DNA from 3 places in the Photobacterium swingsii genome. Region 1 is predicted to be linked to each of the others. Evidence: predicted binding sites of a transcription regulator. Region 1 holds the regulator's gene; each other region holds the start of a gene.
The links. The regulator PurR, encoded in region 1, represses purine synthesis genes. The targets are predictions, from matches to a motif close to TNANGNAAACGTTTNCNTNA.
Positions count from the first base shown of each region.

Region 2: a site for PurR is predicted at 2,856-2,875, ahead of purE (5-(carboxyamino)imidazole ribonucleotide mutase). Genes of this name have one in related genera too.
Region 3: a site for PurR is predicted at 3,974-3,993, ahead of upp (uracil phosphoribosyltransferase). Genes of this name have one in related genera too.

Region 1 is NZ_AP024852.1:2,179,931-2,185,883, reverse strand. It holds gene lpdA (dihydrolipoyl dehydrogenase) at 1-529, opposite strand, end outside; gene OCU77_RS10155 (carboxymuconolactone decarboxylase family protein) at 540-1,166, opposite strand; gene OCU77_RS10150 (hypothetical protein) at 1,310-1,702, opposite strand; gene OCU77_RS10145 (TfoX/Sxy family DNA transformation protein) at 2,024-2,614, opposite strand; cyclic di-GMP riboswitch class I at 2,741-2,845, opposite strand; gene purR (HTH-type transcriptional repressor PurR) at 3,123-4,127, opposite strand; gene OCU77_RS10135 (heme ABC transporter ATP-binding protein) at 4,454-5,257, opposite strand; gene OCU77_RS10130 (FecCD family ABC transporter permease) at 5,257-5,953, opposite strand, start outside.
Region 2 is NZ_AP024852.1:3,752,337-3,758,289, reverse strand. It holds gene dprA (DNA-processing protein DprA) at 1-36, shown strand, start outside; gene OCU77_RS17100 (DUF494 family protein) at 33-506, shown strand; gene OCU77_RS17095 (DNA topoisomerase family protein) at 532-1,110, shown strand; gene OCU77_RS17090 (5-(carboxyamino)imidazole ribonucleotide synthase) at 1,181-2,293, opposite strand; gene purE (5-(carboxyamino)imidazole ribonucleotide mutase) at 2,298-2,783, opposite strand; gene tsaC (L-threonylcarbamoyladenylate synthase type 1 TsaC) at 2,981-3,538, shown strand; gene hemF (oxygen-dependent coproporphyrinogen oxidase) at 3,544-4,449, shown strand; gene aroE (shikimate dehydrogenase) at 4,525-5,346, shown strand; gene OCU77_RS17065 (DUF1488 family protein) at 5,363-5,626, shown strand; gene OCU77_RS17060 (gamma carbonic anhydrase family protein) at 5,616-5,953, opposite strand, start outside.
Region 3 is NZ_AP024852.1:744,892-750,844, reverse strand. It holds gene OCU77_RS03665 (DUF2069 domain-containing protein) at 1-166, shown strand, start outside; gene OCU77_RS03660 (DUF2066 domain-containing protein) at 260-1,519, opposite strand; gene OCU77_RS03655 (uracil-xanthine permease family protein) at 1,848-3,098, shown strand; gene upp (uracil phosphoribosyltransferase) at 3,234-3,860, opposite strand; gene purM (phosphoribosylformylglycinamidine cyclo-ligase) at 4,295-5,335, shown strand; gene purN (phosphoribosylglycinamide formyltransferase) at 5,348-5,953, shown strand, end outside.

The DNA of each region.
Region 1 (5,953 bases):
CAGTACCGGCCAGCATCCCGATTTGGCTGACTAAGTAAAAGAGTTTGGTTGATAGTGGCGTTAACCCCATTAATAGGTTCACCAGAAAGAATGGGAACACTGGGATTAATCTGAGTGTGAATAGATAAAAAGCACCGTCTTTTTTAATGCCAGCATTGATAGGCGCAAGACGATGGCCGAATTTCGCCTGTACCCAGTCGCGAAGAATATAGCGGCTAAATAGGAAAGCGAGTGTTGCACCAATAGTACTTGCGAACGAGACTAGGATTAGACTCCACCAAAAACCAAATAATGCCGCGCCAAGTAGCGTCATAATTGCAGCACCGGGTAAGGAGAGTGCTGTTACAACGATATAAATAGCAAAGTACACTAAACTCGCAAAGAAGGGACGTGCAGCTATCGTGTCTTGCAGCGCGACTTGTTGTGCCTTTGCTTGCTCTAAGGTGAAGTACTGACCCAAGTCGAACAGGAACCAACTTCCAATAAGCGCGGCAATGACGGTAATGAGCAGTAGTTTCTTTCTATCCATGAGATAACTCCTACGATTTACTCTGTGGTGGTTCTTGCTGCTGAGCCGATGAGGTGTCTGGTTCATCGGCAGTAGCGGTGCTTTTAAGTGCTGATGTTGTCGGCACAGAGCAAAACCCTTGTGCAGGTACATCAAGCGCGGTATTAAATTTGGCAGATAGGTTTTGGAAGGCGATCAGGGCAGTAAGTTCTACTAGGCTATCTTCGTTAAACCATTGCTGTAGATCAGATAGCATGTCTTCTGTGACTTTTTGCCCTGTAATGGTCATCGCTTCAACATAATGCAGCACTGCGATTTCTTCGTCAGTGAATAGGGCGCTGTTTTGTTGCCATTGAGAAAGGGCTTTGATCTTTTCAACAGAATCGCAACGCTCGGCTAGACGCATTCCGTTAGCATCGACGCAAAATTCACAATCGTTTAGTTGTGAAACGCGGACACAAACCAAAGATCGTGTAACCGGTGAAAGTGGTGAATGGCGGCGATCTAGGTAGCCAAAAAATCCAGCGACCAACCAAAAGAGTGGCGGGCGGCGTCCCCAAAGTAAAGACGGGTTGAGTTCTGCGCCGAAATTACGTTTTTGTAGCCAAAGTAATGGGCGGACAAAGATTGAATATTTGTTTTTTTTCGCGAGGCGCACTGCGTCGTTTCCTTATGAACACATGATATAGCACCAATGCTATACCAAGGTAATAAAGGAGACCCAACCAAGGGCGCAAATATTTCAATTAATTAGGAAAAAATTGAAAATCGTGATTAATTGCGCGTATTTTGAACGAACGGCTAATTAATGGCGACTTCAACAGCACGGCTACGTTCTTGCTGCACAACGCGGTTATCGGGGATTTCTGAAAAAGCGATATAGGCTGATGCCAGAATTGGTAGGCAAGCCAGTACCAGCGTTTTGCCGATATGGTAATTACGGTACCAATATTTACGTGCCCGGATTTTTAGTAATCCTCCCCAAATGACTAGAATGACATTAAAGCCACCGACTAGGGTAAATATGTCGATAAGCACATCAAGGGGAGCGAGTTGCTGAGAAACAAGTAGCATTACAAAGGCAGGGGGGAGTAGGCTAAGAATAACAAAGGCGCGGAGGAGTTTCGGCCATTTGCAAAATTTATCCTTAAATATGTGGTCTGCTTGCCCAGGAAAAGGCTTTGAACAGAGCATACTGGCCTCACTTTTTAGCAATCTCAAAGACCGCAAGTTAGTTATGGTCGCTATAGTGACGACATATTATTGACGTCGATTTAACTGCAACAGTTACCATAAGTAGTTGAAAACAAAAAATTGACGGTTTTCACACCGCCAGCAGCGGTTATTTTACTTATTTAGGGGGGGATTAAAAGTTAACTGATGCTTTTGTGAACAGTATTTGTGAGTAGAGTCAATCTTTGACGTAATCCTGACATTGGGTGGGCTAAAGCAACAAAAAACGAGGCATCAGCCTCGTTCTTATTGTAGCAAAAGTGTCGTTGTTCACCCGACTCCCTAGGGTAACAAACCTAACAATTCACCACGTCTGGTTTCACTGATTACAGACCAGTGTCTGCCGCTGATCGCGCCTTCTAAAGCCCAAAGCAACTCAATGTTGAGATTATTATCATGCGTATCGAGTAATGCTTTGTATGCGTCGATAGCGCCGACCTCAACAAGCTTCTCGACAGTATCAATACCCACTTTTTTTAGCATGCGCTCATTGGCTAATCGTAAATTTGGCAAATCTTTAATGCGAGATGGGCCAATTTTGCTTTTTGTTTCTTTGTCGTTCTTCGCACCTTCTAGTGAGCCTTGTGCGTATTCAATAATCATTTCTGGTGTATTCCACCAGATATCAGGAATAGCAAAATGTTTAGTTACTACGGGAAAACCGCGTTTCTCGTAAACATAAGGTGATAGATTGGCTTCTTTAAATACTTCAATGTTTTTTGCATTAGCGCGGAGGTGTAATTTGTTTTTTACCACCAGAGCAAACATTGTTTCGCCTGCAAAAATGCCAAAACCGCCAAACATTGATCGTGATTTAACACTGCCAAAACAATCGAATAATTTTAGGGTGTCTTTAAGTATTGGTTTATCCATGCGACTTCTCGGTGAAATAAATCTTGGGAGTCACCTAACATATAAGCGAGGAGTTTAGGTTAGCAAAGCACACTTAATGTATGTCAAAAGCATGTCAAACCCAAAAGCAGGTTTTGCGTTAAATCCATCGGTAACCCCGCTACCTTGAAAGTGTTAATGTTTATCGAATAACACTCTGTTAGGCCGGAAGCTTTGCGTCCCACTTTTTCAAATGGTTTGCCCTGTTCGTGACGTAATAAGCATATCGTAAATAGCAGAAAAGCGTTTACCCTGGGCTGGGTGAAATGTGATATTGCTTCAATTATTACTGTTCTGTGGAGAGAGAATATTCAGGAATGAAATGAATATCTTAGCAAATGAAAGATATTTATTTGAAATTCAAAAGTAATATTATTGTTACATATTAAATATTTATGTAAAAAAGGAAGATTTAACCGCATGTTAACGCAAAAAAAAGCCGACGGTTAGATACCGTCGGCTATTCAATTTTTATGCGTAAAGCGAATAATTAATTCAGTTTATGAACGGATTTACGCACTACTAATTCAGGCGACATTTCGAAAATGCGGTTTTCGTGTTTTTTGTCTTTCACACGCTCCATTAAGATTTCAATCGCAGTTTTGCCTAAACGGCGTTTAGGCTGGTGGATTGTTGTTAATGGAGGCGAGAAGAAAGGCGCGAGTTCGATATTATCGTAACCAATAATCGAGATATCTTCAGGAACACGAATTCCATGTTGAACAAAAGTACTGATCATCGCCATTGCCATAATGTCATTAAAACAGAATATAGCAGTCGGACGTTCTTTCATTGCGATGAACTGTTCTGCGGCTTTAACGGCCGTTTCACATTCGAAGTCACCTTCGATGACCCAATCTTCATTCACTGATAGATTTGCTTCGTCCATGGCCTTTTGGAAGCCTTTTAGACGCTCACGACAGGTTGACTTCTCATTGTGTCCAGATAGGCAACCGATTTTGGTATGGCCATTCTCAATAAAGTGTTTGATAGCAACATAGCCACCAATTGCTGCGTTATCTTGGATTTTATCCGTGTGTGGGCTTTCTGGACCCCAGTCCATCACTACCATAGGTAGATCGTTTTGACGCTCTAGCAAATCTAACAGACGTTGATCGAGGTCTGAACACATCACCATTAAGCCATCAACGCGCTTTTCTGCTAGCATGCGTAGGTAATCGCGCTGCTTAGAAAGGTTACCTTCTGTGTTACACAGAATGAGGGTATAGCCTTCTTTGTAGCAGTATTCTTCAACACCATGTACAACTTCGGCGAAGAAGGGGTTGGTTGATTTAGTCACCAACATACCAATAGTGCGCGTAGTGTTACATTTCAGGCTGCGAGCAACAGCACTTGGGGCGTAGTTAAGTTCATCAACAGCCGTTAACACTTTCTTTTGCGTTGCTTCTGCGACGAAGCGTGTTTTATTTATCACGTGAGAGACTGTTGTTGTTGAAACACCAGCCATACGTGCAACATCTTTAATCGTTGCCATATTTATTCTTCTAATAATTGGAATAAAGAGGATCTTTCTAAGCCAAGCACTGTGCTTACTCTTGCATATTGAGTGCTACGTGCTGCTTGAGACCTTGTATAAACGTTAAAAGCCGCTTCTCAGATGAGCGGCTTTTATGGATTCGGTAGCGTTACATTGTTAATCGCTTGCGTTCACATTTTACTGAGTGTAGCGCACAGTGCAACGTTTCTGTCTCTCAAGATGGCAATACTTGATAAACATCAACATAAACAATGTAAACTGAGTAAAATTTGATGCATCAGTATGCATTTATGTGTGCATTATAGAGATTACATAACCAGACGCTATAGAATTATCGGGTGTTGTAAGCTTGGATGCTCAGTGATGGTTACTGGCCAACCGTAAACACGTTCAATATTTTTAGGCTCAAGTGCCTGCCAAGCATCACCATCAGCTTGTATTTTTCCCTCGTTCACTATCACCAAACGGTCGGCATATTGTGCCGCAAGATTAAGATCATGCAAAACAATGATAACGGCAGCCCCTTCTTTTGCCATGCTTTGCGCAAGCTGCAATGTTTTATGTTGATGCGCTAAATCGAGTGCTGACGTTGGTTCATCGAGCATCAAAATTGCATTTTCCTTGGCTTCGCTAAGCTGGGTAAGTACGCGAGCAAAATGGACCCGTTGCTTCTCGCCACCAGATAGCGAGGGATATAGACGGTTTGATAGGGCCGTCACCTCTGTCTTTTCCATCATACTGGCCGCTGTTTTGCTGGCCTGTGCGCGAGTGAGATCCAGCGGTAAAGCGCCTAATTCAGCCACTTCTTGGGCAGTAAAAGCAAAACTTAAACTACTGTGCTGTGGTAAAACAGCTAAATACTTCGCCAATTCTTTCGCTGACCACTGAGCATGGGTTTTCCCCTGAATGCTAATGTCACCACCTGCATCTAATTCACCACAAAGCACTTTTAGTAACGTACTCTTCCCAGCGCCATTTGGACCAAGTAACGCCGTGACTTCACCATGTTTGATTTCTATATCAAAGTTATCAAGTAAGGTCTTGCCGCCTAGGCCTAAATGCAATCCTTTTGCTGCAATTGCGATCTTATCCTGGGATTGAAATCGAGAAGATGAAAAACCAGCCATCATGACAGGCGTCCTTTTTGTTTAACCAATAACATAATGAAGAATGGCGCACCTAAAATAGCGGTAATGATGCCGACAGGCAGTTCGGCAGGGGCGGCTATAACGCGGGCAATCATATCTGCAACTAATAAAATCAAAGCACCCAATAACGCCGATAGAGGTAGCAATGTTTTATGGTTAGGGCCTGAAAGCATGCGGCCTAAGTGTGGAATGATTAGGCCGACAAATCCAATAACACCAGTGAGGGATACGCAGACACCAACACCTGCAGCACAGAGCAAAATTAAGCTACGCTTGAGCGCCTGCACATTAACACCCATGTGTTTGGCCTCTGCTTCACCAAGTAAAAAGGCATTTAAGGCATTTGCTTGACGATCGAAGACCCACATTAGAATGCCTAAGGTTGTAAAGGCTAAGGCAATGCCTGGCCATGTTGCACCAGCTAATGAGCCCATGGTCCATAACGATAGGTCGCGTAATGCTTGATCATCTGCAAAGTAATTCATTAGGCCTAAAGCGGCGCCTGATAAGGCTCCGATAGCTACACCGGCTAGCAGCATGATGGTCACGGATGTGCCATTTTTGTCTGTGCCAAGTGTATAAACCAGCCAAGTACTTACTGCGCCCCCAAGAAATGCCATGATAGGCACAGTGCCTAACGTGAGCAGAATAGGGAATGAAGCGGCCCATGAGCCG
Region 2 (5,953 bases), 1.6 Mb from region 1:
GGTGGCTATATCAAAACGAGGAGGGGCAAGTCATGATGGATATCTTAATGTACCTGTTTGAAACCTATATACACAGCGATGCTGAGCTGTTGGTTGATCAGGAAGAACTATCCGATGAGCTACTTCGAGCGGGCTTTCATCAAGAAGATATTTACAAAGCTCTTTCTTGGTTAGAAAAGCTGGCTGCGCTACAAGAAACTGAACAGCATCCGTACATGAATGTGAGTGCGGTGACGTCGATTCGTATTTACACCCCACAAGAGATGGCACGCCTTGACGTTGCTTGTCGTGGCTTCTTAATTTACCTAGAGCAAATTCATGTGTTGAGTGCCGACACTCGCGAAATGGTGATCGATCGTGTTATGGAACTCGAAACCAATGAATTTATCTTAGATGACCTTCAATGGATTATCTTGATGGTGCTATTCAATGCGCCGGGTAATGAAAGTGCTTACAGCCAGATGGAAGAGCTGTTGTATGGCATGGAAGACGGCTACATTCACTAATTTGTTAACGGCAGCGTAAATCACCATGTCTGGGAAAATTGACCAAGAACTTTTTGCTACTCATGAACATGCATTAGAACACCAAGCGTGTCCTGAGTGCGGCAGTGAATTAACCATGCGCTTTGGTAAGCGTGGGCCTTTTTTAGGTTGTAGCCAATACCCAAGTTGTGAGTTTATTCAGCCGCTTCATCAAAATGATGGCCATGTTGTCAAGCACCTAGGCAAGCCTTGCCCTGAGTGCAGCGATGAGCTGGTATTACGCCAAGGTCGCTATGGTATGTTCATCGGCTGTTTGAATTACCCAACTTGCCATCATATCGAGCCATTAGAGAAAAAAGCAGAAGACACCCATATCGCTTGTCCAAGTTGTGATAAAGGGCATTTGATCGAGCGTAAATCACGTTATGGTAAAATGTTTTTTGCCTGTGACCAGTATCCGACGTGTCGCTTTGCGGTTAATCACAAGCCAGTAAGTGGCTGCTGTCAGTCTTGTGGCTATGGTTTGCTGATTGAGAAAAAGTTAGTGAGTGGGATGAAATTGCAGTGTGCCGATAGAAAGTGCCACGCGTATCAGGATGTCGTTGAATCCGAGCCAAACGAATAAGCTATTCGATAATGTCGATAAAAAGCCAGCATAATGCTGGCTTTTGTAGTTTTAGGGCAAGAAAAATGCCTTAGCGTTTGAGGGCGGGAAAAGCGTCGCTATCCAGTTGCTGGCTGAGCGCGTGCAACTTATTCATCAAGGCGTCAGGCGTGGAGGCACACACATTGATATGTCCCATCTTGCGGCCTGCTCGTTTTTCTTTGCCGTACCAGTGCACATGGCAACCTGCTTCAGCAAGGACGCTTTCTGGTAAGGTGTCTTCGCCTAAAATATTGAGCATCGCTGTTGGGCGGATCAAGGCTGTGCTACCCAAGGGTAAGCCACAGACAGCGCGTAAATGGTTTTCAAATTGACAGGTTTCAGCACCTTGTTGTGTCCAGTGGCCCGAGTTATGAACACGAGGTGCAATTTCATTAACCAGTAGCTCACCATCAAGGTCAAAAAACTCAAGGGCTAGCACGCCGACATAATCAAGGCTATTAGCGACAGCGGTAAACATCTGCTTGGCTTGTGCTTGTAGTGCTGTTTCATCAATTGCCGTTGATAGGCTTAACACTCCATCAGTATGGACATTTTCCGCGAGCGGGTAGACAACAACTGAACCATCTTTACCACGGGCTCCCACGAGTGATACTTCGCGATGAAAAGGGACAAATTCTTCTGCGACAATGGCTTGATTCGGTGTTGCGTCAATGCATTGTGCCATTTCATCCCAAATGGTATCCACTTGAGCGGGATCTTTTAAACGCCATTGCCCTTTTCCATCGTAACCACCAAGCGCACTTTTCAGTACCATCGGCAGTCCGACGTGCTGAATTGCTGCATCGAAGTCGGTACGGTTATTGATAACGTAATATTTTGCATTACGTACTTTTGCATTATCGAGCAGGGCTTTCTCGATACGGCGATCACCACCGGCTTTTATTGCTTCAGTTGTTGGTAGAAACTTACCACTTTGCTCACATTCATCAAGAATCGGATGTGGAATATGCTCAAACTCTGCCGTAATCACATCTGCACGTGCAATGGCTGAGGTTAACCCTTGGCCGATCACCGTTTGTGTGAGTGGGTGCACGATATTTTCGCTAGCGACATCAAACGCAGAAATCTCAACATTTAAGGGGGCACCTGCCAATGACATCATACGTGCGAGCTGACCTGCACCTAAAACCAGTACGTGCATATGATTAGCCCTCAGCTGGATTTGGATTCGCAAGAACGGTTTCAGTTTGTTCACTGCGGAATGCTTCTACTTTTGCCATTACGTCTTCATCGTGTGTGCCAATGATCTGCGCTGCCAAAATACCAGCGTTTGCCGCTCCGGCCTCACCTATGGCTAGGGTACCGACTGCGATACCTTTTGGCATTTGAACGATAGATAAGAGTGAATCCATTCCTTTGAGAGCACGCGACTGCACTGGCACCCCGAGTACGGGTAAGCTCGTAAATGCCGCAGCCATACCTGGTAGGTGAGCGGCACCACCTGCGCCTGCTATGATCACCTTGATACCACGATCTTTGGCACCGTTAGCATAATCAGCAAGTAGTTGAGGAGTACGGTGAGCTGAAACAACTTTCGTTTCATAAGGGACATTGAAGCGATCTAACATTTCAGCAGCATGCTGCATGGTTGGCCAGTCAGATTTTGAACCCATGATAATTCCAACTTTCATTCCGATCTCCTGTTGATAACTTAAAATGTCACTACGAATACGTGTTGGCCGCATTATACGGTGATTTTTAGATAAGGAAAACGTTTGCGTCGGTGATTTTGCCTCATGTAATTCCGTCATGGAGTTGCTTGCCGAGAGTGGGTAAACTAGTAAACAGAAAGTTAAATGATAATCAGCTAAATTATAATGAGGGTGACGTGGAAAATTTTGCGCAAGTGATCACCGCACTGCAACAGGGGGAGGTTATCGCCTACCCGACTGAAGCTGTCTTTGGCGTGGGCTGTGACCCCGACAACGAACAAGCTGTTATGAAATTGCTCGACATTAAGCAGCGACCAATTGAAAAAGGCCTGATCTTAATTGCAGCAGATTATGACCAGCTGTTGCCTTACATTGACGATAGCCAGTTATCACCGGCTCAGCGCCAGCAAATTCAAGCGACGTGGCCGGGACCTGTGACTTGGGTAATGCCAACTAAAGCCAATGTACCTCCTTATTTAACGGGACAATTCTCAACGATTGCGGTGCGAGTGACGGATCATCCTCTGGTTCAGCGATTATGCCGTGAGTTTGGTAAACCTATCACTTCAACGAGCGCGAACTTATCTGGCCAAGAACCAGGGCGTACCGCTGCAGAAGTTGAATTACAACTTGGCCACTGTTTACCCGCGATTTTGCAAGGTGACACTGGCGGCCGTGATAATCCATCTGAAATTCGTGATGCGATCACGGGTAATGTTTTTCGCCAAGGATAATCAACATGCAAACAGTCGATAAAGCTGCGGTTAAAGCCTTTTTACTCGACCTGCAAGATCGAATCTGCTGTGCGATTGAAGCGCAAGATGGTCAAGCAAGCTTTGAACAAGATGAATGGCAACGTGAGCAAGGTGGTGGTGGTCGTAGTCGTGTGATGCGAGGCGGCGCTGTATTTGAGCAAGGTGGTGTGAACTTTTCTCATGTGTTTGGCACTCAAATGCCAGCATCTGCGACAGCACATCGTCCTGAGTTGGCGGGTCGTAGCTTTGAAGCCATGGGAGTATCATTGGTTATCCATCCGAATAACCCTTATGTTCCGACTTCCCATGCTAATGTTCGATTCTTCATTGCTGAGAAAGAAGGTGAGGCGCCAGTATGGTGGTTTGGTGGTGGGTTTGATTTAACGCCATTTTACCCTTTTGAAGAAGATTGCCAGCACTGGCATGACACGGCCAAAGCGTTATGCCAACCCTTTGGCGATAATGTATATGCCGACCATAAAGCATGGTGCGATAAATATTTCTACTTGCCTCACCGCAATGAGACGCGTGGTGTTGGTGGTTTATTTTTCGATGATCTGAATGAGTGGGGTTTTGAAAAGAGCTTTGCTTATATGCAAGCGGTCGGCAATGGCTACATTGATGCGTATCTACCGATTGTTGAAAAGCGTCATACCCTCCCCTTTGGTGAGCGTGAACGCGAGTTTCAGCTTTATCGTCGTGGCCGCTATGTCGAATTTAATTTGGTTTATGATCGTGGCACCTTGTTTGGTTTGCAAAGTGGTGGTCGTACGGAATCAATCTTAATGTCGATGCCGCCATTAGCGCGTTGGGAATATAGCTACCAACCCGAAGCCGATTCAGCAGAAGCGAAACTGTACCAAGACTATTTAAAACCGCGGACGTGGTAAACGAACTGTTTGAGCTTCAATAGATGCAGTGTTAGGGTCGAATTATCGACCCTTATTTATTGGAAGCTTGCCCACATGGATCAGTACGCTGTTTTTGGTAACCCTATAGCTCAAAGTAAATCGCCTTTTATTCATACTTTATTTGCACGCCAAACGGCTCAAGATATGGCTTATCACGCAGAGCAGCCTGAAATTGGTGGTTTCACTGTGGCGGCTGATCACTTTTTTGCACAAGGTGGTCGTGGTTGTAATATCACGGCACCATTCAAAGAAGAAGCGTTCCAGTATGCACAACAGCTAACGGAGCGGGCGCGGTTAGCGGGAGCGGTGAACACACTGAAGAAGCTCGACGATGGTATTATTCTCGGGGACAATACCGATGGTGAAGGCTTAGTTCAGGATTTATTGCAGCATCAAGTCGCTTTACAAGGAAAGCGTATTTTATTGGTTGGTGCGGGTGGGGCTGCGCGTGGGGTTATTCTGCCTTTATTAGCGCAACAACCAGCGGAACTGGTTGTGACAAATCGTACAGAAGCTAAGGCGCAGCAATTAGCTGATCTTTTTTCTTCGTATGGCAATATTTCTTCGCAAGCGATCGATAAACTTCAAGGCTTTACAGTCGACATCATTATCAACTCGACTTCTGCAGGGCTGTCTGGTCAACTGCCACCTTTACCTAAGAGCCTGATTTCAAGTCAAGTGACTTGCTACGATATGGTTTACAGTGCAAAAACGACCACTTTTAACCAATGGGCAAACGAGTTGGGCGCGCTGCGTACACTTGATGGACTTGGCATGTTAGTGGGACAAGCTGCAGAAAGTTTTATGTTATGGCGGGGTTTACGGCCTAGTGCGAAACAGGTACAGCGTGAACTGAGAATCCAACTCCAACAATAGTGATATAGAGAACACCATGAACCAAGATATTTTATTTGCCGACATTCAAACCTGGCATGTTGAGCGCCAAGCGATCAGCTTTCCTGCGCAGCAAGCTGGTGCATTGATTGAGTGCTGGGTATCGCTTAGCTGGTTACAGCAACGAACATCTAATTCATTGGTCAGTGAAGCCGACATTGTTGCTGCTTTTATACATTTACGTTTTGACCTTGAAGAATTAGCAGAAGCGCGCATTGAAGATGAAGACTATGAGCAAGATGGCTCTATCTTTATTGGCTAGCCTCTCGAAGGTATTCATCTTTTAAGCGGACATAATTATCGGCTGATACTTTTAAGAAGGTGCGTTCTTTCTCTGTTAAAGATCGTGCCTTTTTTATTGGACTACCTATATATAGATAACCACTTTCTAAGACCTTACTAGGCGGCACTAAACTACCTGCACCGATAATGATGTCATCGTGAATAATCGCTCCATCTAAAATAATGGCTCCCATCCCGACTAAGACTCGATTTCCTATGTGGCAACCATGCAGCATGGCTTTATGCCCGACAGTAACATCATTGCCAATAATTAGAGGGTGACCTTTGGGGTTATCATCAGTAGCAC
Region 3 (5,953 bases), 1.4 Mb from region 1:
GGAACCTGCAGAGCGCTGGCTCGCCGCCGTTGAGCTTGTGATTACATCTTGTGCCTTTGTTGGCAATATCATTTTTGCTCGCCAACGCGGCCGAGAGCTAGGCACAAAACTGCCGCGCCTGTCGCAAGTTGAAAAAGAAGAGCGAGCAAGGCATCAAGACAAGTAACATCTACATCCACACAAAATAAAACGGCTGCATCATAAATGCAGCCGTTTCTTTTAAAGGTTCTCTAATTCAATACACGTGCAGCACTAATGATTATGGCTGCCAATAAAACTGATTGTCTGCCGATACGCTTGATGGCACCACCTCAGAGCGTGTTGGCAGAGCGATATCGCTTTGCGCAGGTATGACCGCTGCTGGCGAATTTGTACCATCACCCACAATCACAGTATTGGTAGTGACATCTTCATTTGAACGCGTCACATCTAGATTGTCGCTGCTTCCACTTGCATCCATATCATTACCAGCCAAAGCCTGACCTGTGTAACTCCCCTCAGAAACCTGACTAATACGACGATCTAACAAAAGTTCGCGTTTGAAGGCCTCTTCTGTTGTCAGTAAGTTCACACCAAATAACACCTGATCAGCATGTAGACGCTGTACATCCACCGACGCAACAGAGCTCAAGCTTGTTAGCATACGTTCAAGCGTGAAAAAGTCTTCTGTTGTCTGAATGTTAGCAACACTAATGCTAAATAAACCTCGGCTTTCTCCGCCAAGCTGCACTGCGTATTTTGCCGCGAGTTGATCCGCAATTTGATTAACCATATCACGAGTAGCAGCGACTAACTCTCCGCTTACCTGGCCTTCCTTTGGCACCACTTGTGATGCAACTAAACGATCGGCCGACTGCTCAAAAAGCTGCCAAGATAATGAAACATTACTACCATCTTCACGAGCACGAACAATCAAAATGGCTTCAGGGTTATAACGCAAACTTGCATTGGCAACAGGTTCTACGAAACCACCCCATAAATCAGGCACGCTCACTGCGGTAATATCTTCAAAATCACCAATAGGCATTAAGATAGGCACACCACGTTGATTCGCCGCAGCATTCATTTCTGTTTGCAGCGGGTTGCTCGATTGATCCCACACAATTTCACGTTCACGGTTATTTTCTTTCACTAACCACACCAACACAGCTGGGCGCTGATCGCTCCATAACGTTGCGTTAGCTTGAGTTAATAAATTATGAACTTGCACGCGATCGAACGTCATGTCTAAAGTCTGCTGACCATTCAGTGAGCCAACACCGAATTGGCTGATGTATTGGCTAGAATTCGTTAGTGCCTTACGAATGACCTCATTGTCGACGACTTTACTTTGACCAGACACCTTCACCAGCACCTGCTCTAAGCCTTGCTGACGAGCGGTTTGTTCCGATTGCTTATCAGTGTCAGGAAGTACAACCTGAGCCTGATACAAGTTATTCACTGTGGCAGCATTCAAAGGCAACGCCAATAACGCCAACATAAAAAAAGCAAAACGCAGCATAGAAAACTCATTCATCATCTAGATATGTTCCGATCATAAGGTGATTTGCCTATCAGCAGCAACCTCTTAGCCCCGATATCGTGACAGATTTTAGTCAATCTTCATGTTTTTATACCTTTACGTCTTAATAACAGGCTTCTATAGGAAAAAAGTACGCTATCACCACAAAACCAAAGTGAAATATTGCATCGCTTACAGGAATTAGTGATACCTCGTACAAAAGGGATTAATCCACATCAGTGATAGAAAAAACTCTATTTCAAAGCATAGGTAATCGTTTGCTGCTGTGATAGGATTGCGCGATTTTATTTTTAGAAAACCAAATTTAGACAAGGTGGGTGAAAAAATGATGCAGGTACTCCAAGGCGCACAAATGTTATTTGTCGCATTCGGTGCATTAGTGCTGGTTCCGTTACTGACTGGCCTCGACCCCAATGTCGCCCTATTTGGTGCGGGTATAGGTACCCTTCTTTTCCAAGTGATCACCAAACGCTCTGTTCCTATCTTCCTCGCTTCATCTTTCGCTTTTATTGCTCCTATTATGTACGGCATCCAAACTTGGGGTGTGGCTAGCACCATGGGTGGCCTTATGATGGCGGGTATCGTATACGTCTTGATGGGCGCGGTGATTAAGGTACGCGGTGTAGGTATCATCCATAAATTGCTACCTCCTGTTGTCGTTGGCCCTGTGATCATGGTGATAGGTTTAGGCCTAGCACCTGCTGCAGTCAACATGGCGGTGGGTAAAAGTGGAGACGGCGGTATTCAACTGGTAAACGGTGACGCTGCCATTTGGATTTCAGCAGCTTCTCTATTAACCACGATTGCATTCAGTGTTTTCGCAAAAGGCTTCTTTAAGCTAGTACCTATCATGGCGGGTGTCGTGGCTGGTTATTGTGTGAGCCTAGGGTTTGGTGTTGTCGACTTCACACCTGTTACACAGGCAAGTTGGTTAGCGATGCCTAACTTCACTTTCCCTGAGTTCAATATCAATGCCGTGCTATTTATGATCCCTGTTGCGATTGCACCTGCGGTAGAGCACGTCGGGGATATGCTGGCCATTTCAAACGTTACTGGTAAAGACTACCTGAAAAAGCCGGGCCTACACCGCACAATGGCAGGCGACGGAATCGCAACCATTGCAGCATCTATGTTTGGCGCGCCACCAAATACTACATACTCAGAAGTTACGGGCGCAGTAATGCTAACCAAAGCCTTTAACCCTATCATCATGACATGGGCAGCCGTAACGGCACTGGTACTGGCGTTTGTGGGTAAACTTGGCGCAGTACTACAAACTATCCCCGTTCCTGTAATGGGCGGCATCATGATTCTACTGTTTGGTTCAATTGCTACCGTCGGCTTAAACACACTGATTAAAAACCAAGTTGATCTTCATAAAGCACGTAACCTAGTGATTGTGGCCGTCACCTTAGTATTTGGTATTGGCGGTATGGCTTTTGGTATCGGCGAATTCAGCCTTCAAGGTGTAAGTTTGTGCGGTATTGTCGCTATCTTGCTTAACCTTGTGTTACCCAACGATCTCGGTGAATCACACGTTGTTGATAATGCACAAATTGATAGCATTGAAAAATAACTGCTATTAACAAGCATAAAAACGGCAACCAAGATGGTTGCCGTTTTTTATCTAAGCCAAACTAATCGCTTAAATGACAAGATCAAAAAAGCCGAACCTAAGTTCGGCTTTTCATTATTTATAAATCAATTCGGCTTATTTAGTACCGAAGATTTTATCACCTGCATCACCAAGACCTGGAACGATGTAACCTTTATCGTTTAGCTTCTCATCGATTGCAGCGGTGTAAAGTTCAACATCAGGGTGCGCTTTTTCTAGTGCAGCAATACCTTCAGGCGCAGCAACAAGTACTAGTACTTTGAATGATTTACAGCCTTTCTCTTTAAGAAGATCCAGTGTTGCAATCATAGAACCGCCAGTTGCCAGCATAGGGTCAACAACCAGTGCGATACGCTCATCAATGTTAGATGCTAGTTTGTTGAAGTAAGGTACTGGCTCTAGTGTTTCTTCGTCACGGTAGATACCAACAACACTGATACGTGCGCTTGGCATGTGCTCAAGTACGCCATCCATCATGCCTAGACCAGCACGAAGAATTGGCACTACTGTTACTTTTTTACCTTTCAGTTGATCGATTTCTGCTGGACCATTCCAACCATCAATCGTCACTTTTTCCGTTTCGAAGTCTGCCGTTGCTTCATAAGTCAGCAAGCTACCAACTTCCGTCGCTAATTCACGGAAACGCTTAGTGCTGATATCACCTTCACGCATAAGGCCAATCTTATGTTTTACTAGCGGGTGTTTAACCTCAACGACTTTCATCTGTGACTCCTAACAGCAAAAAAATATAAAATCGAGCTATTGTACACGATACCCTTATAAATTTTAGCGACTCATTCACTTAAATACGCTTTTTTTGCGTGTTTGTTGCTTCTTTAAGCAAACGTTTGTCTGAATCTGTTTTTTCTCTCGATAAATCCGGCTTAAACCATAACCCATCATTCAATCCAAGCAATCGACCCCGCCATTTATCCACCCAGTTATTCGCATCGCGTTGTTTACCACCAGCCTAAATGGTCGAAAAAGCGAGTACTATTACGGAAAATGGCCAAACAAAAAATATTGACGCAAACGTTTCCCTTTCCGCCACGACTGCTGTTATCATACCCACGGTTTCTACTTCAGCAGCATTAAATAATCGCCTAATCAGTACGATTATTTAATGTGTTTGGTGTACATACCGTGAGGAAACTCTTGTGAGCGGCAATAATTCTTCTCTTAGTTACAAAGATGCTGGTGTTGATATCGATGCGGGTAATGCATTGGTTGATCGTATTAAAGGTGTGGTTAAGCGCACTCGTCGTCCTGAAGTCATGGGCGGCATTGGTGGTTTTGGTGCTTTATGCTCACTACCAACCAAGTATAAAGAGCCAGTATTGGTATCAGGCACCGATGGCGTAGGAACAAAACTACGTTTGGCGATGGATCTGAAACAACACGATACCATTGGTATCGACCTTGTTGCTATGTGTGTGAACGACCTTATCGTTCAAGGCGCAGAGCCGCTATTCTTCCTTGATTACTATGCGACAGGCAAACTCGATATCGATACAGCAGCGGCTGTTGTTGCGGGTATCGGTGAAGGCTGTGTGCAATCAGGTTGTTCTTTGATCGGTGGTGAAACGGCAGAAATGCCAGGCATGTACCACGGTGAAGATTACGACGTTGCGGGTTTCTGTGTCGGTGTTGCTGAAAAATCAGAAGTTATCGATGGTACAAAAGTAAAAGCTGGCGATGCGCTAATCGCAGTTGGCTCAAGTGGCCCACACTCAAACGGTTACTCGTTAATCCGTAAAATCATCGAAGTTTCAAATGCGGACCTAAACGAAGAACTTGAAGGCAAGTCATTAGCAGAACACCTGCTAACACCGACTAAGATTTACGTTAAGTCGACCCTGAAAATGATGGAAAGCTGCGATGTTCACGCGATTTCTCACATTACAGGTGGTGGCTTCTGGGAAAATATCCCGCGCGTATTACCTGAAGGAACAAAAGCCGTTGTTGACGGTTCAAGCTGGCAGTGGCCATCAATCTTCAACTGGCTACAACAGGCTGGTAACGTTGAAACTTACGAAATGTACCGTACTTTCAACTGTGGCGTTGGCTTAGTTATCGCACTCCCTCAAGAGCAAGCAGCACAAGCAATCGAAATTCTAAAAGCAGAAGGCGAGAATGCTTGGTTGCTAGGTGAAATTGCCAATGTAGGCGCTGGCGAAGAGCAAGTTGAAATCAAGTAAGGCAGTACGGCAATGAAAAATATCGTTGTTCTGATCTCAGGAAATGGCTCGAACCTTCAAGCAATCTTAGATGCTTGTGACAATGGCGCGATTGCAAATGCAAAAGTCGCCGCTGTACTATCTAACAAAGCAGATGCCTATGGTTTAGAGCGAGCTCGACAAGCAAAGGTCGATGCTTTACACCTCTCTGCCGCTGACTTTAGCGATAGAGAAACCTTTGATAAGGCGATGATTGATAAAATCGATGCCTATCAGCCTGACCTCATTATACTTGCTGGCTTTATGCGGATCCTAAGTGGCGATTTTGTTCGCCACTATCAAGGTAAGATGATTAACATTCATCCCTCGCTACTGCCTAAATACCCAGGGCTTCACACACATCAGCGTGCATTAGATGCCGGTGATGCTGAACACGGTACCAGTGTGCACTTCGTGACTGAAGAGCTCGACGGTGGCCCGGTAATTTTACAAGCTAAAGTGCCTATTTTTGCTGATGATAAGGTAGAAAACATTTTCTCTCGTGTCCAAGAGCAAGAGCACCGTATCTATCCGCTGGTCGCAAACTGGTTAATCAATGGCCGGCTTGCCATGATTAATGGACAAGCCGTGTTAGATGGT